4 regions of the Rhodococcus sp. NPDC056743 genome follow, and region 2 is predicted to be linked to each of the others. Evidence: riboswitches for the same ligand, from Rfam matches in the RefSeq annotation. Region 2 holds a riboswitch; each other region holds the start of a gene.
The links. Region 2 has a riboswitch for cobalamin ahead of ACFRFQ_RS10560 (CbtB domain-containing protein). Riboswitches for the same ligand answer to the same signal wherever they lie in the genome.
Positions count from the first base shown of each region.

Region 1: it holds a riboswitch for cobalamin, as region 2 does, so the genes downstream of both, cobN (cobaltochelatase subunit CobN) here and ACFRFQ_RS10560 (CbtB domain-containing protein) in region 2, are expected to answer to the same signal.
Region 3: it holds a riboswitch for cobalamin, as region 2 does, so the genes downstream of both, ACFRFQ_RS20560 (magnesium chelatase subunit D family protein) here and ACFRFQ_RS10560 (CbtB domain-containing protein) in region 2, are expected to answer to the same signal.
Region 4: it holds a riboswitch for cobalamin, as region 2 does, so the genes downstream of both, ACFRFQ_RS08355 (ABC transporter substrate-binding protein) here and ACFRFQ_RS10560 (CbtB domain-containing protein) in region 2, are expected to answer to the same signal.

Region 1 covers NZ_JBHTZI010000003.1:448,811-454,061, reverse strand. The annotation lists gene cobJ (precorrin-3B C(17)-methyltransferase) at 1-969, opposite strand, end outside; gene ACFRFQ_RS09340 (precorrin-8X methylmutase) at 966-1,592, opposite strand; gene cobG (precorrin-3B synthase) at 1,612-2,754, opposite strand; cobalamin riboswitch at 2,789-2,937, shown strand; gene cobN (cobaltochelatase subunit CobN) at 2,976-5,251, shown strand, end outside.
Region 2 covers NZ_JBHTZI010000004.1:110,585-115,835, forward strand. The annotation lists gene ACFRFQ_RS10550 (NAD(P)-binding domain-containing protein) at 1-1,812, shown strand, start outside; gene ACFRFQ_RS10555 (CbtA family protein) at 1,872-2,636, opposite strand; gene ACFRFQ_RS10560 (CbtB domain-containing protein) at 2,627-2,821, opposite strand; cobalamin riboswitch at 2,853-2,988, opposite strand; gene mhuD (mycobilin-forming heme oxygenase MhuD) at 3,042-3,350, opposite strand; gene ACFRFQ_RS10570 (alpha/beta fold hydrolase) at 3,395-4,132, shown strand; gene ACFRFQ_RS10575 (HIT family protein) at 4,123-4,539, opposite strand; gene ACFRFQ_RS10580 (LuxR C-terminal-related transcriptional regulator) at 4,609-5,251, opposite strand, start outside.
Region 3 covers NZ_JBHTZI010000008.1:391,899-397,149, reverse strand. The annotation lists gene ACFRFQ_RS20575 (alpha/beta hydrolase) at 1-439, opposite strand, end outside; gene mqo (malate dehydrogenase (quinone)) at 586-2,124, shown strand; gene ACFRFQ_RS20565 (GNAT family N-acetyltransferase) at 2,136-2,612, shown strand; adenosylcobalamin (AdoCbl) riboswitch at 2,662-2,808, shown strand; gene ACFRFQ_RS20560 (magnesium chelatase subunit D family protein) at 2,845-4,773, shown strand; gene cobO (cob(I)yrinic acid a,c-diamide adenosyltransferase) at 4,797-5,251, shown strand, end outside.
Region 4 covers NZ_JBHTZI010000003.1:194,003-199,253, reverse strand. The annotation lists gene ACFRFQ_RS08370 (VOC family protein) at 81-521, opposite strand; gene ACFRFQ_RS08365 (glutathione peroxidase) at 657-1,190, opposite strand; gene ACFRFQ_RS08360 (PadR family transcriptional regulator) at 1,285-1,878, opposite strand; gene ACFRFQ_RS08355 (ABC transporter substrate-binding protein) at 1,958-3,016, opposite strand; cobalamin riboswitch at 3,098-3,235, opposite strand; gene ACFRFQ_RS08350 (primosomal protein N') at 3,258-5,251, opposite strand, start outside.

The DNA of each region.
Region 1 (5,251 bases), on a different contig from region 2:
GGCCACGCGGGCACCGTTCTTCGCGAGATCGAGGGCCATCGCCGCCCGCTCTGCTTCGACGCGATTGTCGCTGGAATGGCGGCGCTGTCCGGGCCGGGTCGGCACGCGGTCGACGTACGGGCCGTATCCCACGAGGTCTGTGGCCAGTGAAAGTTCATGCGCCACTTCGGGTGTGGTCCACGCGGTGTCACCGGGCCCGAGGCCGACGACAACAACCTCACCTGCAATGTCTTCGCGCGGGCTGGCGTTGTTCGACGGGCTCGGAACTATGGCGATGGAGAAGTACGGAACGCTGTCCGGATCGACATCGGCGGCAGCATCGACGCGCTGGCGTGGTGTGCTGGCCCGCTCGACGTAGTGCGCTTCGCCGAGTCGGCCGGCGTCCTCGAGGGAGCGAAGGACGGGTGGGAAGGTGCGGCCCAACTTGAGGATCGCTGCGGCGTCGGTTTCCTTGAGTCGTCGAGTGAGCTCGGCCTGCGGCAGCGTCCCGGGCAGGATGGTGAGGATCTCATCGCCTTCTACCAGGGGTTTTCCGAGTGCGGCCGACGCGGCGCTGACGGAGGTGACACCGGGGATGACCTCGGCCTCGAAGCGATCCGCCAGGCGTTTGTGCATGTGCATGTACGAGCTGTAGAACAGTGGGTCGCCTGCGGCGAGTAGCGCAACGGTGCGTCCGGCGGCCAAGTGGACGGCCAACCTCTCGGCTGCGGCTTCGTAGAATTCGTCCATCGCACCCTGATACCCACCCGGATGGTCGACGGTTTCAGTCGTGACCGGGTACACGAGGTGTTCCTCGATCTGGCCGTCGCGCATGTACGGAGCGGCAACCCCGCGGGAGATGCTCTTGCCGTGCCGCGCGGAATGGAATGCGATGACGTCGGCCTCACCGATCACGCGAGCGGCTTTGACGGTCACCAACTCGGGATCGCCGGGTCCGATGCCGACTCCCCACAACTTGCCTTCGCTCATTCTTGTTCGCTCGCAATCGCATTGACGACAGCCGCAGTGACGGCACTACCGCCGCGTCGGCCTCGCAGTATCAAATGTTCTATGCCGCTAGGATGTTCGATCAGCGCTTCCTTGGATTCGGCGGATCCGATGAATCCCACGGGTCCGCCGACGATAGCAGCAGGCCGCGGACCGCCTGCTTCGATCAGGTTCAGGAGATGGAACAGAGCGGTCGGCGCATTGCCGATCGCGACCACGGCGCCTTCGAGTTTCGGCCCCCACAACTCGACAGCGGCAGCAGAGCGCGTGTTGTCGATTGTCTTCGCCAGCAACGGAACCTGAGGATCGCGCAGTGTGCAGACCACTTCGTTGTCGGCGGGTAGACGTGTACGGGTGATGCCGGCGGCGACCATGTTCGCGTCACAGAAGATCGGTGCACCCGCCCGCAGAGCAGCTCTGGCGACGGTGACGACGTTCGGTGTGAACGCGATGTCGTCGACCAGGTCTACCTGACCGCTCGCATGGATCATCCGCACAACAGCTTGTGAGACATCCGCCGGAAAACGGCTCAGGTCGGCTTCGGCCCGAATTGTGGCAAAGGACTGGCGATAGATTTCTGCGCCGTCACGGATGTACTCGATCATGGGGCACAGGATAGAGGCATCACTGATCGGTCGGATTCACCCGGTAACCGTCAGTCGTCGCAATCACGTCGGCTACTTTCGCGCGGGGGCGCCCGCAGGAACGATCACAGCCGGCCCAGTGCTGCCGGCCTTCGATGGGCAGTGAATCCTGCTCGACGGCGTCGATGGCGTCGGCCCGGACGTCGGCGAGCGACTTCTCGCAACCGGGGCTTCCGGTGCAGGCGCTGACGTCGAGCCACGGCGAATTCTCGTCGAAGATCAAGCCCATCGGAGCGAGAACCCGCACCACCTGCTCGGCTGCGCCTTCGTCCAAATCGAAGATCATGATCGAGCGCCACGGCGTCACGACCACGGGTTTTTCGATGGCAGCGAGGAATTCGGCGAGCCGGGCGTCGAGGAGCCCGAAGCGGAGTCCACCGCCCAATGCGACGGTTCCGTCGTGTTGTTCGAGCCACCCGATGGACGGCCCTGCGTCCGGGGCCAGATCGACGGCACCGGAAAATTCGGCTGCCAGGCCAAGGTGGTCGATGGTTCGAGCGACTCCGTCCGGGACCTCCGCCAAGCGCCAGTGCTTGTCGCGAAGACTCAGGAATGCGTGGGCAGCGTCCAGGAGCAACGGCACAGCGTCGTCGACGTGGACCAGGTGGTTCGTGCGATTCCCGGCCAGGACGAGCGAGTGTTCGGATTCGCTGTGCGCGTGCAGTCCGAAGTCGCCGTGCAGACCGCTGATGTCGCCGCGACCGTCGTCGAGTGTGAAGAGTGTTCGTCCAGGTAGCTGTGCCAATGCGGGGTCCGCCTGCACCGCTAGGTCAAGATGGTGAACCAGTTCACGTACGTCGGCAACACCCCCGATCCGGCCGGAGAGCGGCGACGCCAGAATGTTGCGAACTCGTTCGTGCGTTGCCGAGGGAAGCAAACCAGCGGCCGCGATCCGTTCGGCAAATACCTGGGGGTCCTTGACCGCTCGGAGCTGGATATTTCCGCGCGAGGTGAGTTCCATCTGCCCGTTGCCCACGTCACGCGCAGCCTCGGCGAGTGCCTGCAACTGATGCGGGGCCAAAGCGCCGCCGGGGAGGCGCACACGAGCCAACGGGCCGTCAGCGGCCTGATGAACCTGCAGCGCTCCAGGGCACGCGTCTGGCTGAAAACGGTCTGTGGACATGGGTCAAGGGTACGACCGTGCAGAGCGCGGACCCACGACCGGTAGCATCACGGTCAACCAGTGACAGCAGGTGAGGAAACCGGTGAGATTCCGGTGCGGTCGCGCCACTGTGAGTGTGTACACGCGGAACTGTTTCCGTTCGTAAACACGAGTCAGACCCTCAACTGCTGTCGATGAAAGATCTTTTTCACGGGGCGCGAAACCCCAGGAAGGTTTCACCTGTGATTCTTCTGCTCTCGACGTCCGACACCGATCTGCTGAGTGCTCGCGCAAGTCAGGACAACGGCGACGGTGTCTCGTATCGCTGGGCAAACCCCTCTCGCCTGCTGGTTTCCGAGGACCTACCGGGATTGCTCGACGGTGTCGACCTCGTGATCGTGCGCATCCTCGGCAGCCGTAGGAGCTGGGAAGACGGCCTGGACATGGTGCTGGCCAGTGGCCTGCCCGTTGTAGTGCTCGGCGGCGAACACGCACCGGATGCCGACCTCATGGAGTGCTCGACAGTCTCCCCGGGCGTGGCTGCTGAAGCGCACAACTACCTGGCCGAAGGCGGCGCGGACAACCTGGCGCAGCTGCACCACTTCCTGTCAGACACGGTGCTGCTCACCGGCCACGGCTTCGAGGCTCCGACGCGGTTGCCGTCGTGGGGAATCGCTGATTTTGCTCCCGTCATCACCGACAGCAGTGGTCCCGTTATCGCGGTTCTCTACTACCGCGCCCAGCACCTCGCCGGTAATACCCGCTACGTCCAGGCACTCTGCGACGCGATTGCCGATGCCGGCGGCACTGCGCTGCCGATCTACTGCGCGTCGTTGCGCAGCGCCGAAGCCGAATTGCTGACCACGCTCCGCCGCGCCGATGCCATGGTCGTGACGGTCCTCGCGGCCGGCGGAACCAAGCCGGCTACGGCGTCCGCGGGCGGCGACGACGAGGCCTGGGACGTGGCAGCGCTCGCCGCGTTGGATGTTCCGATTTTGCAGGGACTGTGCCTGACCAGCAGCCGCGCTACGTGGGATGCCAACGACGACGGACTGTCGCCGCTCGATGTCGCAACTCAGGTTGCGGTCCCCGAATTCGACGGACGCATCATCACGGTGCCGTTCTCGTTCAAGGAAATCGATTCCGACGGACTGTCCACGTACATGCCGGATCCGGAACGCGCAGCCCGCGTCGCCGGCATCGCGGTGCGTCACGGCAAGTTGCGTCATATCCCGACCACCGAGCGCCGTGTGGCGTTGATGCTGTCGGCATACCCGACCAAGCATGCTCGCATCGGCAATGCCGTGGGTCTCGACACACCTGCCAGCGCGATCGATCTGCTGACCGAAATGCGCAGCGCCGGTTACGACCTCGGCCCCGTCGACGGCCCGGACGCTGTTCCCGGGTTGGCCGCCAAGGATGGCGACGCGCTGATCCACGCCCTCATCGCCGCGGGTGGGCAGGATCCCGACTGGCTCACGGCCGAGCAGCTCGAGGGCAACCCGATCCGCATTTCGGCAGCGCAGTACCGCGAGTGGTTCGCCACTTTGCCTGAAGATCTGCGCGGCGGCGTCGAAGAGCATTGGGGCGAAGCGCCCGGCGAGTTGTACGTCGATCGCTCGCAGGATCCGGACGGCGAAATCGTCATCGCGGCACTGCGATTCAACAACATCGTGCTCATGGTCCAGCCGCCTCGGGGTTTCGGTGAGAAGCCTGTCGCGATCTACCACGATCCCGATCTGCCGCCGAGCCACCACTACCTCGCCGCGTACCGCTGGATCGCTGCGACCCCGGACAACGGCGGATTCGGTGCCGACGCAGTTGTTCACCTGGGCAAGCACGGCAACCTCGAATGGCTGCCAGGCAAGACACTGGGCATGTCCAGCAGTTGCGGTACCGACGCGGCGCTCGGTGACCTGCCGCTGATCTACCCCTTCCTCGTCAACGACCCGGGAGAGGGAACGCAGGCAAAGCGTCGCGCGCACGCGACGCTGGTCGATCACCTGATCCCGCCGATGGCTCGCGCCGAGAGCTATGGCGACATCTCCCGCCTCGAGCAATTGCTCGACGAGCACTCCAACATTTCCGCGCTCGACCCGTCCAAGCTGCCGGCTATCCGCCAGCAGATCTGGACGCTGATGCGTGCAGCCAAGATGGACCACGACCTCGGGCTTGCCGAGCGTCCGGAAGAAGACGTGTTCGACGACATGCTCCTGCACGTCGACGGCTGGCTGTGCGAGATCAAGGACGTTCAGATCCGCGACGGCCTGCACATTCTCGGCCGCGCACCCGAAGGTGACGCCGAGATCGAACTGGTACTCGCCATGCTGCGGGCCCGCCAGATGTGGGGCGGCGAGCAGAGCGTTCCCGGTCTTCGCGAAGCACTCGGTTTGAGCGAGGGCGGCGACGAATCGCGTAACCGCGTCGACGACATCGAGGCGAAGGCGCACGCGCTGGTCCGTGCCATGTCGGAGGCCGAGTGGAATCCCGCTGCTGCGCAAGGACTCAGCGACGATCC
Region 2 (5,251 bases):
GAAAGCGCGACGGCTGTAACACCCCAGGAGCGCGTCGACGCCTGGCTGGCGGATTTCGAGTCGGCACTCGCGGCTCGTGACATCGAGCGTGTTGCAGGCAAATTCGCCCTCGACAGTTTCTGGCGAGACCTGGTGTCGTTCACCTGGAACATCAAGACCGTCGAAGGCCGCGAGCAGATTGCCGACATGCTCTCCGAGCGTCTCGATGACACCGATCCTTCAGGGTTCCGGACCACCGAGACACCGGACGAAGCTGACGGTGTCACTTCGGCCTGGATCGAATTCGAGACTGCAACCGGGCGTGCGCACGGGCACCTTCGTCTCAAGGACGAGCTCGGCCAGCCTGTCGCCTGGACCCTGCTGACGTCGCTGCAGGAATTGAAGGGGCACGAAGAGGGAAAGGGCACTCGCCGGCCGCGCGGAGCGAAGCACGGGGCAGATCCGAACCGCGTGACGTGGGCCGAGCAGAAGGAGATCGAGGACCGCGAACTCGGTTACACCACGCAGCCTTACGTCGTGATCGTCGGCGGCGGCCAGGGCGGAATCGCGCTCGGTGCCCGGATGCGGCAGCTCGGTGTTCCGGCCATCGTGATCGACAGCCACGAGCGGCCGGGCGACCAGTGGCGCGGACGCTACAAGTCACTGTGCCTGCACGATCCGGTTTGGTACGACCACCTGCCGTACATGCCGTTCCCCGACAACTGGCCGGTGTTCGCGCCGAAGGACAAGATCGGCGACTGGCTCGAGATGTACACGAAGGTCATGGAGGTTCCGTACTGGAGTTCCACCACCTGCACCTCCGCGTCGTTCGACGAGAAGGCCCAGGAATGGACCGTCGAGGTCAATCGAAACGGCGAGAAGCTGACGTTGCGTCCCAAGCAGTTGGTGATGGCGACCGGTATGTCCGGCAAGGCAAACGTTCCGACGTTCCCCGGGCAGGACAAGTTCCTCGGCGATCAGCACCACTCGAGCAAGCACCCCGGTCCGGATCAGTACATCGGTAAGAAGGTCGTGGTCATCGGGGCCAACAACTCTTCGCACGATATCTGCGGCGCTCTGTGGGAGAACGGCATCGACGTCACGATGGTGCAGCGCAGCTCGACGCACATCGTGAAGTCGGATTCGTTGATGGATCTGGGCTTGGGCGATCTGTATTCGGAACGCGCCCTCGCCGCAGGTATGACGACGCACAAGGCGGACCTCACGTTCGGTTCGCTGCCGTACCGGATCATGCACGAGTTCCAGATCCCGGTGTACGACGCAATCCGCGAGCGTGACAAGGACTTCTACGATCGCCTCGAGAAGGCAGGCTTCGAGCACGACTGGGGCGACGACGGTTCGGGCCTGTTCATGAAGTACCTACGACGCGGCTCGGGTTACTACATCGACGTCGGCGCGGCAGAACTGGTTGCCAACGGAGACATCAAGCTCGCGCACGGCAACATTCGTGAGCTCACCGAGACCAGTGTCATCCTCGAAGACGGTACGGAACTGCCGGCCGACGTGGTGGTTTACGCAACCGGCTACGGCTCGATGAACGGTTGGGTGGCCGATCTGATCGGTCAGGACACTGCCGACAAGGTGGGCAAGGTGTGGGGGCTCGGCTCGAACACGACCAAGGATCCGGGACCGTGGGAGGGCGAGCAGCGCAACATGTGGAAGCCGACGCAGCAGGAAGCGCTCTGGTTCCACGGCGGCAATCTGCATCAGTCGCGCCACTACTCGCTGTACCTCGCGCTGCAGTTGAAGGCGCGCTACGAGGGCATTCCGACGCCGGTGTACGGATTGCAGGAAGTGCATCATCTGAGCTGAAAAACTACTGCTGTGCGCCTTCGTTAACCGCCCGCGGTTAATAAAGGCGCACAGCAGGTTCAGCGAAGGGCGAACTTTTTCGCGACGTCGGCATCCCTGGTCGCGCGCTCGGTGAGAAAGGCAAACGCCAATCCGAGTACAAGCCACAAGGTTGCCTGTGTAGCGAGGGACGAGAGACGGAATTCCCACAACAGAGTCGCTGGGAAATCGTCGCCCACTTCGTTGATCGTGGGCAGTGAGACATAGCCGATCACGACGATCACGAGGAACGCGGCGACCGGAGCGGCGACGCGCACACTGAGGAACTCGTGGGCGGATACAGCTTTTGCCGCGGCAGCGGCGGCGGTGACGGCCAGCAGTCCGAGGATCACGGTCGCGAGCCACAGCAAGGTTCGCTGGTTGATCGTGTCTGGATCGCCGACGGCCGGTGGATTGGCCGGGTACTTGAAGAACGGCACCGCCTCGATGGCGAGCCAGCCTCCCAGTGCGATGGCCATCGCCAATAACGGTCCGGACATCGCGGTGATCCGCCGCGCGTAGTTGGCGACCACAGCGAAGATGGCGCCGAGGGCCAAGCCCGCGAGCGACGTCGCGAGGAAGAGGCCGGCGCGTTGACCGTCACGACTGACAAGTGGGGCTTCTTCGTCGCCGTGGGAGTGCCCGGCAGTTTCGCCGGCAGCACTGTTGGCTTCTTCGATCGCGATGGCAGCGTTGACATGCGGTTCACCCAACACAAATGCAACTCCGCCGGCAAGGATGCCCGCGATCAAACCAGCCAACAAGCCACGAATCAGAAGCTTCGTGAAATTGTCGACTAGTGGCACGGGAGGCCCATCAAGTGGCGTCCGTCGTGCATCAGCTCATGCATGTACATGCCAGTGCGTGAGATTGCGCCCTGGTCGAATCCGACCAGGTAGAGAGCCAGCATCGCGAACAGCAGAACAGCTGCGGCGAAGAAGGCGAGACGAGTCGAATCGATCGACGAGTCGGGAGAGTAGGCCAGTGCCATCGAAGCCTCCTGGGATTTTCGCGTCCCCTAGGTCAAATGCGATGGCCGAAGTGTCTGGCTGTCGAGGTGGTTCACCTCGAATTACAGTGGCGCGACCGCTCCGGGCTTTCACCGGATTCCTGTCGACCATCGCGTGTACAGAGCGCACTTTAGCAGTGAACACACAAAAATCGTGAAGGATTTTGTTCGCGTACCGAACAGAATCCTTCACGATCGTGGGTCAACTCTTGGCGGGAACGTCCAGAACTACTTCGAACTCGAGCAGCGACGCACCTGAGGCGACGGGCTTGGCGCGCTCACCGGAGTGCGCTGCGCGGGCCGGGCCGTCACGCCAGTCGGCGAACGCCTCTTCGGTTTCCCACTGCGTGACCACGAAGTAGCGGTTCTCGCCGGCGGTGGGGCGCAGGAGCTGGAATCCGAGGAATCCGGGAGAGTTCTCCACGGCATGAGCGCGTGCTGCGAAGCGCTTTTCCAGTTCGGGGCCGGCGCCCTCGGGGATTTCGATTGCATTGATCTTCACGACTGCCATGTAGCCGACATTACCGCGCCGCTCCACCGCGTACGGTGACATTCGTGTTGCATGACGAAGGTGGTACCGGCCGGCCGATTCTGCTGTTGCACGGCCTCATGGGCAGTGCCAGGACGTGGCGACGGCACGTGCCCTGGCTTCGGGAGTTCGGCCATGTCTACACGTTCGACGCGGCCGGTCACGGACGCCCGGCGCCCGCAGAATTGACGACCGAGGCATTTGTCGAGGACCTTGCGTCGGCTGTGGCAGGGATCGACGCGCCGATGATTGTGATCGGTCACTCGATGGGTGCCCTTCACGCGTGGTGTTTTGCCGCCGCACATCCGGACCGAGTGCGCGCGTTGGTTCTCGAGGACATGGCACCGGATTTCCGCGGGCGCACTGCGGAGAACTGGGCTCAGATGGTGTCGTCGTGGCCGAGGCCGTTTGTCACCGAGGACGCCGTGAAGGAGTTTTTCGGTCCGGTTGCGGGACAATACTTTCTGGATTCCTTCGACCGCCGCGACGACGGGTGGTACCTGCACGGCGACGTGTCGACCTTCCGCGATATCTCGGAAGAATGGGGCACACGACATTTCTGGGATCAGTGGGGAGCGATCAAGGTGCCCGCCCTGCTCATCGAGGGTGAGTTCACGATTACCCCGCAAGGCCAGATGCTCGACATGGCAGAGCGTCCGGGGACTCGGTATGTGCGTATTGCCGACGCCGGTCACCTTGTCCACGACGATCAGCCGGAGCGGTACCGCGACGAGGTGACTGCGTTCCTCGTTGATCAGAGTTGACTACGGATCGACGCTCCCACTTCCTCGAGTTCGACGGCCCGCCTCGCCAGGAGTCCGGCCGCAAATTTGGCTTTGTCCCCGCTGTGCCGCGGCACGACGTGCAGATGTGAGTGAAAGACGGTTTGACCGGCGGCGCGGCCGTCGTTGACCAGAATGTTGACGCCGTCTGCGGCGATGTCGCACCGCCGTAGCGCGCCGGCGATGAGTGTGCCAACCCGGAACATCTCTGCGCCCTCGTGGTTTTCGAGTCCCCCCAAGTCGGTGGCGTGGCGTTTGGGCACGACAAGGGTGTGTCCGCGGCTGACCGGGCGCGCGTCGAGAAAGGCGAGGACGGTTTCGGTTTCGAAGACACGAATGGCGGGCTCGTCTGCCGTGATGATGTTGCAGAAGACGCAGGTATGGCTCATGACTACAGAATGTATCGCGACAGTGAATCAAAGCGGACGGATCGAAGCGGTCGGATCCAAGCAGACGGATCAGAGTAGACGTAGCTCCCGGGCACGCGCGAGTGCTTCGCGTCGATTGTGGACCTCGAGTTTTCGGTACAGCGTGCGTACCTGCGTCTTGACCGTGTTGACGGAGGTGAAGAGTGCGTGTGCCATCTCGGTCACACTGGCGTTGGATGCGATCAGATCAAGGACCTGTCTTTCTCTCTCAGTCAGAGTGACCAGGTTCAATTCGTGCGGAAACATCTCGCCTGGAGCAAGTTTCAGAAATCGGGCGAGCGCGCTCGATCCGGTGTCTGCGAGGGATTCGAGGTGCTCGACATCGCGTAGAGAGATGGTCGAGAACGATCGCAGATTGCCGGTCTGGTCAGCGATGCTGCACGCATTGGACCAGGCCTCGGCGGCGCGACGCGGCTCGTCCCCCCGAGAATGCGCGACGGCTTGAATCAGGAGGGCTTCCATCTGCGGACGTGGGTACGACTGAGCCGCCCAATCGAATTGGTGGCACAGAGCGATAGCGGACTCGTTCTGACCAGCCCGTTGATACAGGCGAGCGACGGAAACCAGCGTCCAGGGGTTGGCGGCTGGTTCGGTGATGGACGAGGACAAAGACATTGCCAAGTTTCCGTCCCCGAGTGCGAGGGCGAGATCGATTTTGGTGGAGCGCAACAAC
Region 3 (5,251 bases), on a different contig from region 2:
CCGGCTTGCGCTGGAGTCGGTCCAGCCACAGGGGAACGATGAGTCCGCCGGTCGAATGCGCCATCAGGAGGAGCTCGCTGCCGTCGGTTTCGGAGTTCACGATGCGCAGGGCCTCGTTGAGCTCGGCGTCGTACAGTGCGAGATCCGACACATAGTGCGCGGTGTGGCCCGGTTTCAGCGAACGCCCGCACTTGCGCAGATCCAGCGCGAAGAAGGCGTAACCCTGCTCGGCAAAGTGCTCGGCAAGATGTTTCTGGAAGAAGTAATCGGTGAACCCATGTACGTACAGAACTGCGCGGTTCGCCCGGACGGCCTCGCCAGGCGGCTGATAGCGGACGAGTGTGGCGTCTACCTCACCCTCACCGTCCGGATCGGTTCCGAGAGGAATGGTCAGCTGCTGATATCCGTCTCCGAGGACGTCTGGAACCCATGTAGTCACAGATCACAATCTAATCGTCGTTTCCGGACGGCGTTGTAGAGCACAATTGGGGGTGGTAAACGGCGCACTTACGCCCAGGTAACCTATTCGGCGTAACACAGCAGGCGGATGCGCGCACGGCTAATGACAAGGAAGTCGATTCTCCAGTGTCGAATCAGAACGCGGTAGAGACGAAGACGGATGTAGTGCTCGTGGGTGCGGGCATCATGAGTGCCACGCTTGGTGCGTTGTTGCGCCAGTTGCAGCCCGACTGGTCGATTTCGACCTTCGAGAGGCTCGACGCCGTCGCAGCCGAGAGCAGCGACCCGTGGAATAACGCGGGAACCGGTCACTCCGCGCTCTGTGAGCTCAATTACACCCCCGAGAACTCGGACGGCACGGTCGACATCAAGAAGGCCGTCAACGTCAACGAGCAGTTCCAGGTGTCCCGTCAGTTCTGGGCACACGCTGTCGAGCAGGGTGTGTTGACGCAGCCCAAGGAATTCATCAACCCCATCGCGCACGTGAGCTTCGTTCACGGCGAGGCCAACGCCAAGTACTTGCGTGCTCGCTACGACGCACTTGCCGGCCACCCGCTCTTCCGCGGCATGGAGTACATCGACGATCCGGCCGAGTTCACCAAGCGCCTGCCGCTGATGGCAAAGGGCCGCGACTTCTCGGATCCCATCGCCCTCAACTGGAGCCAGGACGGCACCGACGTCGACTTCGGAGCGCTCACCAAGCAGCTCGTCGGCTACATCGGCAAGACCGGCGGCAACATGTACTTCGGTCACGAGGTCACCAACCTCACCCAGAACTCCGACAAGACGTGGACCGTGAAGGTCACCAACCGTCGCACCGGTGAAAAGCGCGTCGTGCGTTCACGATTCGTCTTCGTCGGTGCCGGTGGTGGCGCTCTGCATCTGCTGCAGAAGTCGGGTATCAAGGAAGCCAAGGGCTTCGGCGGATTCCCCGTCAGCGGCGCGTTCCTGCGGTGCACCAACCCCGACCTGATCGACCAGCACAGCGCCAAGGTCTACGGCAAAGCCGCCGTCGGCGCTCCTCCCATGTCGGTTCCGCACCTCGACACGCGTGTCATCGGCAACAAGCCGGGCCTGCTGTTCGGACCGTACGCCGGCTGGTCACCGAAGTTCCTCAAGCAGGGTCGCGTCACGGACCTGCCCGGTTCGGTCAAGCCCAACAACATCCTCTCGATGCTCGGCGTCGGCGTCAGCGAACTCGGCCTGGTCAAGTACCTGGTCAGCGAGCTCACCAAGAGTGAAACCGGGCGTATCTGGGATTTGCGTGAATTTGCGCCCAAGGCCGAGACCAAAGACTGGGAGCTCATCACCGCAGGTCAGCGCGTCCAGGTGATTCGCCGGGCCAAGGGCAAGGGCGGCGTCCTCGAATTCGGTACCGCTGTCGTGGCTGCCGAGGACGGATCGATCGCCGGACTGCTCGGTGCCTCTCCCGGCGCGTCGACGGCTGTTCCCGCGATGCTCGACGTCCTCGAGCGCTGCTTCCCGACCGAATTCCAGGGCTGGAAGGGCAAGCTGCGCGAGATGGTTCCGTCCATCGGCGTCAAGCTCACCGACAACGAGGGACTTTTCAACCAGGTCTGGGATTGGTCCTCGAAGGTGCTCGAGCTCGATTCCGCGTCATCAACTGTTTCCCTTCCGGTCGCGGAAACCGCTGCAACTGTGTGATAGTCGCACCCATGACGGCAACAGCAGCATTGAAGCGTTCATGGGCACTCGACCTCGACAACAAGACTTTCTACGAGTTGTTGAAGCTTCGGGTAGAAGTATTTGTCGTCGAGCAGGCCTGCCCGTACCCCGAGTTGGACGGGCGGGACCTGCTGACGGAAACCCGCCATTTCTGGCTGGAGCAGGACGGCGAAGTGGTGTGCACACTCCGCCTCCTCGAAGAGCACGACGACGGCAAGAAGAGCTTCCGCATCGGTCGACTCTGCACGTCCCATGCAGCACGCGGACAGGGTCATACGACGCGATTGCTGCAAGCTGCACTGGCAGAAGTGGGCGAGGCGCCGTGCCGCATCAATGCCCAGACCTATCTGGTCGACATGTACAGCAAGCACGGATTCAAGGCTGACGGCGAAGAGTTTGTCGAGGACGGTATTCCGCACACCCCGATGCGCCGCGGTGGCGGCGAGCCGTTCGTGCTGGCCAGCTGAATCGTTCGATGCGCGACCCAGTCGGCTCACGCAATTGTGGGCCGACTAGGGTTTTTTCGATACCGAATGCTCGCGGGGAAGTCCTGTTCGATTCAGGTGCGGTCCCGCCACTGTAAAGATCTCTCGAGATCTCAGCCAGATTGCCGCGACATTCGGATGAAGCCAAGTTCTCGGCGAGGAAACCGAGAGGTGGAGGGATGTCGACGTGCGGGTAGAAGACGATCAGGCGGCGGTGGCGGGGTTCCCGTTCAGCGCGGTGGTGGGCCAGGACCAACTGCGGTTGGCGTTGTTCCTCTGCGCGGTACACCCCGGAATCGGTGGCGTGCTGGTTCGCGGCGAAAAGGGCACGGCAAAATCGACCGTCGTGCGCGCCTTGACGGCTTTGCTACCGGCCGTCGACGACGCCGGTGCGACACGTCCCGCCAGACTGGTCGAACTGCCCGTCGGGGCAACGGAAGACCGTGTCATCGGCTCGATCGACCTCGAAAAGGTATTGCGCGACGGTGAGCGCGCCTTCCAGCCCGGACTGCTGGCCGCAGCGCATCAGGGTGTTCTGTACGTCGACGAGGTGAACCTTCTCCACGATCATCTGGTGGACGTTCTTCTCGACGCAGCTGCGATGGGTCGAGTGCATGTCGAGCGGGACGGGATTTCGCACTCACATGCCGCGAAGTTCGTCCTCGTCGGAACGATGAATCCCGAAGAGGGAGAACTGCGTCCACAGCTTCTGGATCGTTTTGGTCTTGCGGTGGACGTGTCCGCATCTCGCGACGTGGATGTGCGGATGGAGGTAGTGCGCCGACGCCTCGACTACGAACGCGATCCGCAGGCGTTTGCCGACCGCTACGCCCCCGCCGATCAGGAATTGGCCGCCGAAATCCTTTCTGCGCGTACCCGACTGGATGACGTGGAGCTGAGCAACCGAGAACTGCGACGGATTGCGTCGTTGTGCGCGTCCTTCGACGTCGACGGTATGCGCGCCGATCTTGTTCTCGCCCGTACGGCTACCGCTCATGCTGCGTGGCGTGGTGGGACCGAGGTCACCGAGGAAGACGTACGAGTCGCGGCGGAATTGACTCTGCCACATCGCCGTCGACGCGATCCCTTCGACGAGCCGGGCCTCGATCAGCAGCAACTCGACGACGCGATGGACCGGGCCGACGAGGATGCTCGGGCCGGCGAGCCGGAACCGCCCGAGAATCCTGAGCCCGAATCAGGCAGCGGTGAACCCGAGGGCGGCGAACCCGAAGACGGGGGCCCGGATGACGGGGGCCCGGATGACGGGGGCCCGGATGATGAAGGGCCTCAGGATGATCCGGACGGTCCGGGTGGGGGAGTGCGCGCCACCGATCGGCCGTCCGCCCCGCCGAGCAGCCAGTTCAAGGCCAAACTTCTCGAAGTTCCCGGCGTCGGAGAAGGTGCGCCCGGCCGGCGGTCACGATCCACGTCGTCACGTGGACGCGTCGTGCGGTCGACCACCGATCGCGGGCACGGTCTGCACCTGACGAGCACAGTGTTTGCCGCTGCGGAATCGCAGGTTGCGCGTGGCCGCACGGCGGGCCGTCTGCGATTGGCGCCGGACGATCTGCGCGGCGCCATTCGTGAAGGGCGCGAAGGAAACTTGATCGTGTTCGTGGTGGACGCGTCGGGGTCCATGGCTGCGCGCGACCGACTGTCCGCGGTGACCGGCGCCGTGGTCTCGCTGCTCCGCGACGCCTATCAGCGCCGCGACAAGGTAGCCGTCATCACCGTCCGGGGCCGCGAAGCCGAACTGGTTCTGCCGCCGACGTCATCCGTGGACATCGCGGTTCGCCGGTTGCAATCCATGCGAACCGGTGGCAAATCGCCACTCGCAGAAGGGTTCTTGCGTGCCCGTGAGGTGATTCTGCGCGAACGGCTCCGGGATCCGCAGCGCCGCGCACTCATGGTTGCGTTGACCGACGGCCGTGCCACCGGCGGCAAGGACGCGCTGCACCGCGCGCGTGTCGCCGCGCACCTGCTTGCCGACGCATCGGTTGCCTCGATCGTGGTGGACTGCGAAACCGGGCTTGTCCGTTTGGGATTGGCCGCAGAATTGGCCCGAGAACTACGAGGCGGATGCGTCCGTCTTGCCGAATTGTCAGCGCAGCAGGTCGCGGGTGTCGTCCGCGCCGCAGCCTAACGTTTTCATGTCAGGAGATCACCATGCCTAAAGGCGTTCCCGATACTGTTCCCGACGACGGCTTGACCACACGCCAGCGTCGTAACGCACCGGTGCTTGCCGTCCACACCGGACCGGGCAAGGGCAAGTCCACCGCCGCGTTCGGGATGGCACTTCGCGCCTGGAACCAGGGATTCGACATCGGCGTCTTCCAGTTCGTGAAGAGCGCAAAGTGGAAGGTCGGCGAAGAAGCCGCGTTCCGCGCACTCGGAAACCTGCACGACGAGAGTGGTGTCGGCGGCCCGGTGCAGTGGCACAAGATGGGAGAGGGCTGGTCCTGGACTCGTAAGGCCGGCAGCGAAGAAGATCACGCCGCTGCAGCAGCGGAGGGATGGCAGGAAATCGCCAGACGCCTCGCCGACGAAACGCACCGCTTCTACGTCCTCGACGAGTTCACCTACCCGCTCAAGTGGGGATGGGTCGACGTCGACGAGGTTGT
Region 4 (5,251 bases), on a different contig from region 2:
AATTAGTCCCGAATTGGTAGTTCGAGTCGGATATCACCCGTATTTTTCAACAGTATGCCTGTCTAATACTGCGCAGCGCATCAGCCGATCTGCTCGAACAGGGACACGATGATCCCCTCAGGCCCCCGCACATAGGCCATCCGCACACTGTTCTCGTACTCACCGATGCCGCCGATGAGCCCGTACCCGTCCGCCGCAACAGCGTCGATGGCAGCCTGGAGGTCGCCGACCTCGAATGACACGTTGCGTAGCCCAAGCTCGTTGGCCATTGCCGTGGGCGATCCGGACACATGGTCGGGCGTGACGAAGGACGAGAGCTCCAGCCGAGAACCTCCGCCCGGCGGCCGTAGCATTGCGATTTCACAGTGGGCGCCCGGGATGCCGCAGACGGTCTCCACGAATTCGCCCTCCACAGATCCGGTGCCCTCCAGCTCGAGGCCCAGCCCGACGAAAAACGCCGTCGCCGAGGTGAGATCCGCGACGGTGATGCCGATGTGGTCGAAACGCTGTACGTGTGCCATGGGGCGCATCCTCCAACTGTTGTCTTGCCGATTTCATTGGTCGAGATCGACGGTGGCGAGACAGCAATCCCGGGAGACCCTGCAAGGGGCTCCCGGGATCACGGCCAAATATTCAGTACCTAGACCTGCTGATAGTTACAGCAGCTCCGAAACTTCTTCAGCAATCTGCTCGGGCGTGACTGTCGACTCGAAACGACGAACTACTGCTCCGTCACGATCGACGAGGAACTTCGTGAAGTTCCACTTCACCTCGTCGGTACCGATCGCCTCGGGGCGGGTCTTGCTGACGTGGTCGAAAAGGAATCCGATTTCGGGCCCGAAGTCACCGGGCGCCTCACTGCGGAGATGCTTGTACAACGGGTCCGCGTTGTCTCCGTTGACCTCGATCTTGGCGTACACCGGGAATGTGACGTTGTAGGTCGTGCTGCAGAACTCCTGAATCTCGGCGTCCTGCCCCGGTTCCTGATCTCCGAACTGGTTGCTCGGGAATCCGATGACCCGAAGACCACGGTCCTTGTTCTCGCGATACAGGGCGTCGAGGCCTTCGTACTGCGGCGTGAATCCACACTTGCTTGCCACGTTGACGATCAACAGAAGGTTGCCCTTGTACTGGCTCAGATCCTCGGTGGACCCGTCGGCAGCCTTGACGGCAAAGTTGTGGACGGTCATGAATTCTCCTGATTATCGAAGTGATTGTCTTGCTTACCAAGCTAGTTCATACTTCCCGGCGATCGTGATCGGGCGCACAAACCCTGGGCCGCGCCTAACTGTCGGTGTCGGTGGACCCGTCGTCGGCAAGCACGCGGTACAACGCCCGACGCGCTTCGATCAGAACATCGGCGGCGGCCTTGACCTGCTCCGGAGTACCAACTGCGGCAACCTGACCGGCAGCACCCATCAGTTGTCCGATCAGCTCACGCAGATCCTGTTCCGGGGCGCCGACGCTGTCACGAACCTCGTCCCACGGTGCGCCGAGGTCTTCCCGGTGCTGCTCGACGTACGCGACGCCTTCTTCGGTGAGCTTTGCTGTCTTGCGCCCGGCCACCTTGTCGATGATCACGAGGCCTTCGTCTTCGAGTTGAGACAGCGCCGGGTAGATGGAACCAGGACTCGGCTTCCATACTCCGCCACTGCGTTCGACGATCTGCTGAATCAGTTCGTAGCCGTGCATCGGTTCTTCGGCGATGAGGAGCAGAACAGCTGCACGAACGTCACCGCGGCGCCCCCGCCCGCCGCGTCCGCGACCACGACCGAAGTGCGCGCCGGGACCGAAGCCGGGGCCCTGTCCACCGTCAGGTCCGAACCGCCCCCGACGATGCCCGCGTCCACGCTCGCCCTCGGGAAAATGCCTGTCCATAGCTGCTGCCCTCCACCGATATCGCTGATAGTTCGACGATATATCGCATCGCTGGAGGGTGCAACGACGCGAGCCGTAATCAGCCCTGCGTCACGCGCAGCCCGTCCGCGAGCTTCTCCAGAGCGTCGATCTCACGGATCCCCGGGTCCATCTCCGCCCCGGACAACGTGACGTAGTGACGGTTGCGCACGGCAGACATCTGCGCGGTCACCGGATTCGATTCGAGGAAGACGATCTTCGTCTCCAACGAATCACCGTCTACCCGCCGACGGTGAAGATCACCGAGCACCAGAACATCCGGGTCACGGTCTGCAACCGCCTCCCAACTCACTTCCGGCCAATCATCGGAGAGGTCTGCAAATACGTTGACGGCACCCACCTGTTCAGCAAGAAGCCCTGGAGCCGAACAGCATCCGGCCATGTACGGAGCTTCGAGCCCGGAGAACCAGAAAGCCACTGTTCTTCCCGAACCGGCCACATCAGCCGCGGCCACCGAAAGGCGCGACTGTAGTTCGGCGATCAACTCTGCGCCACGATCCTGCACGTCGAAGATCGCCGCCAACTCACGAATCTCCCGGTACAGCGTGTCGATGCTCAGAGTCTCCGTACGCGAGACGTTCTCTCCCGCCACGACGGCGTCGGTACAGACAGACGGCGACTGATACGTGGGAATCCCCAGTTCGGCGAATCGCGACCGCTCTGCGACGACAGCGGACGTGAAAGTGTGGGCGCTCGCCGACGTCACGAGGTCGGGTTCGGTGTCGAGTACCACCTCGAGCGACGCGTCGTTGTCGGCGAGTCTCGGCACCAGGTCGTTCTGAGCTGCGAGAGGAGCGAGAACGGGATCGAACCACGTGGAGGTACCCACCATCCGGTTGCCGAGACCGAGCGAGAGCAATATTTCCGTCGAACCCTGATACAGCGACACAGCTCGTTGCGGCGCCGAATCGAATGTTACTGTCACCCCACAATTTTCGAGTATCAACGGGTAGCTGGTGGGGCCCGCTGCATCAGCGGCGACTGTTGTCGGGGTTGTGGCGTCCGGCGGCGAAGCGTTGGAGCAACCGGCGAGTAGTGCGGTGGTGCAGAGTAATCCGGTCGCGGCAGTGAGTGCGCGCGTCAGCGGTGCGGTGGGCACGGAAAGTCGTCCTTCGATCAGGGGCTCGGTCGCGGAGCCCGACATGCGGCAATCGGCATCACAGGATGCAGTTACGATCACCACTTCGATGTGGTGCCGGACGAGTATTCGGACTCGTGGGAAACCCCATCGCCGTTGCGCGTCAGTTCCGGATTCTCACCGGCATTCCCTCGTCAGACAGTGGTCAGTATAAGCAGCACCTGTCCGTGATCATGCAGCGCTCCAGGTCACCAAGAAATCCTCAGCCGATTCTGCGCGGGTCGATCTGAATACGCACCGGACCCGAAGATTTGCGGGCGCTCCGAGCCGCGCGAGCATGAGCCAGAGAGTCAGCCAGTGCCCGGCCGTCCTTGCGCGGCACCCGAATCAGCAGCCGCTCGGGAGCTACACCTGCCTCGTCCTCGCCCGAATACGGAAGCCTCTCCCCCGCAGGCAATTCCACGGGCCCGAGAAGAACTGCACTGGCAGGTAGATCAGCGGAGGCCACCAATTCGGCAATCGCGGCGCTACCACCGTCGATTGCCGCCAGATGCACCGCAGGCGGAAAGCCGACCTCGTCGCGTTCGTCGAACTGACTGCGGGCGTGACCGACCGGATCCCATCGCACCAAGGCCTGGACCGTCGGGATTCCCGAATCCGCGACGACAACGACCTCGCCGCCGTCAGAGAGTGGAATCACCAAGGCGGCAGCCGACATCCAGCGTCGCAGCGTCTCCTCTTCGGCGCGAAGGTCGGCGCGACCGAGCAATGCCCACCCGTCGAGTAACAACGCAGCACCGTAGCCCCCGGTCATCACCGGTTCTGCGCCGACGGTCGAGACCACCAGCGCGGGGCCTTGGGCAACTTCCTTGACCACATCGCCGCCACCGGACAGCACGACCTTCACCCCGGGGAACGCGCGACCGAGTTCCTCGGCTGTTCGGCCGGCCCCGACCACGACGGCACGAAGCGCTTTGGCTCCGCAGGCATGGCACCGGTAGGCCGCATCGGCGACGCCGCACCAGCGGCACTCGGGAATTCCGGCGCCGTCCGGCCCGGCGGCAGACGGCAACGCCAACGGCCCGTTGCAGCGACGGCACCGCGCCGGTGCCCGGCACTTCCCGCAAGCGAGCGTCGGAACGTAACCACGCCGCGGCACCTGAACCAGCACGCCACGGCCGTCGGCCAATGCGCGCCTGGCAGCGGCAAAAGCGATCGCCGGCAACCGCGCTGCCCGCGCGCCGGGGTCGCGGGCCAACGCATGATCACTGTCCGCCAGAGCAGTGATCTTGGGCGAGCAGTGCCGGACCACATCGCGAGCGGCAACCAAATCATGGGCCCACCCCGAATCGACGAGCACCTGAGACTCCGCAGTTCGGGAGAACCCGCCGATCACCACGGCGCACCCCGCCACATGCGCCCGCAACACCGCGGACTCGCGGGCATGCGGGTACGGCGAGCGCGGCTCGGACAAGTTGTCGTCGCCGTCGTCCCACACGACAACAAGTCCGGTGTCCGGAGTGGGAGCAAATACGGAACTTCGCGTTCCGACGACGATGCGAGCACTTCCGCGGAGCGCCGCAAGCCACCGCCGATAGCGCATGGCCGGGCCAAGTCCCGCTGAAAGCCCTACTACCGCTTCAGGTCCGGATACTTTCTCGCACGCGGCAAGGACTCGATCGAGATCACGCTGATCCGGAACAACGATGACCGCACTCTTGCCTGCCGACGCCACCGAGCCCGCAAGTTCGGCCAACCGCAGCGGCCAGTCTTCACCGGGCAATGCCTGCCACACCGCTCGCGGAGCGCGCAGTTCGCGGACGGCGGTGACAAACGCATCTCCGTAGTGATAGAGGTGCCATCCTCGTTCGTCCAGAGTGGGAGCGGCAATGTCACCGCTGGGTTCCCACGCCTCGCCCTCGACCTTGGCGTGACGCGGCGGGACGGCTAGCCGGAGCACGTCCGCCCGGGTGCCTGCGTAGCGCTCGGCAACGCGGTCGACCAACTGCGCTATTTCGTCAGTGAGGACTCGCTCGGCGGAGATGACACGTTCGAGCCACCCGAATTTGCCCTGATGATCACTTGTCGCCTCGCGGGAGACGATGAAACCGTCGACCAGACGACCAGCAAAGCGGATGCGCACCCGTACACCGGGTTGCGCATCCGCTTCGAGTTCACGGGGAACGAGGTAGTCGAACTCTCGATCGAGGTGGGCGAGCGGGAGCATCGGGAGTACCCGGGCTACCGGATCGACCT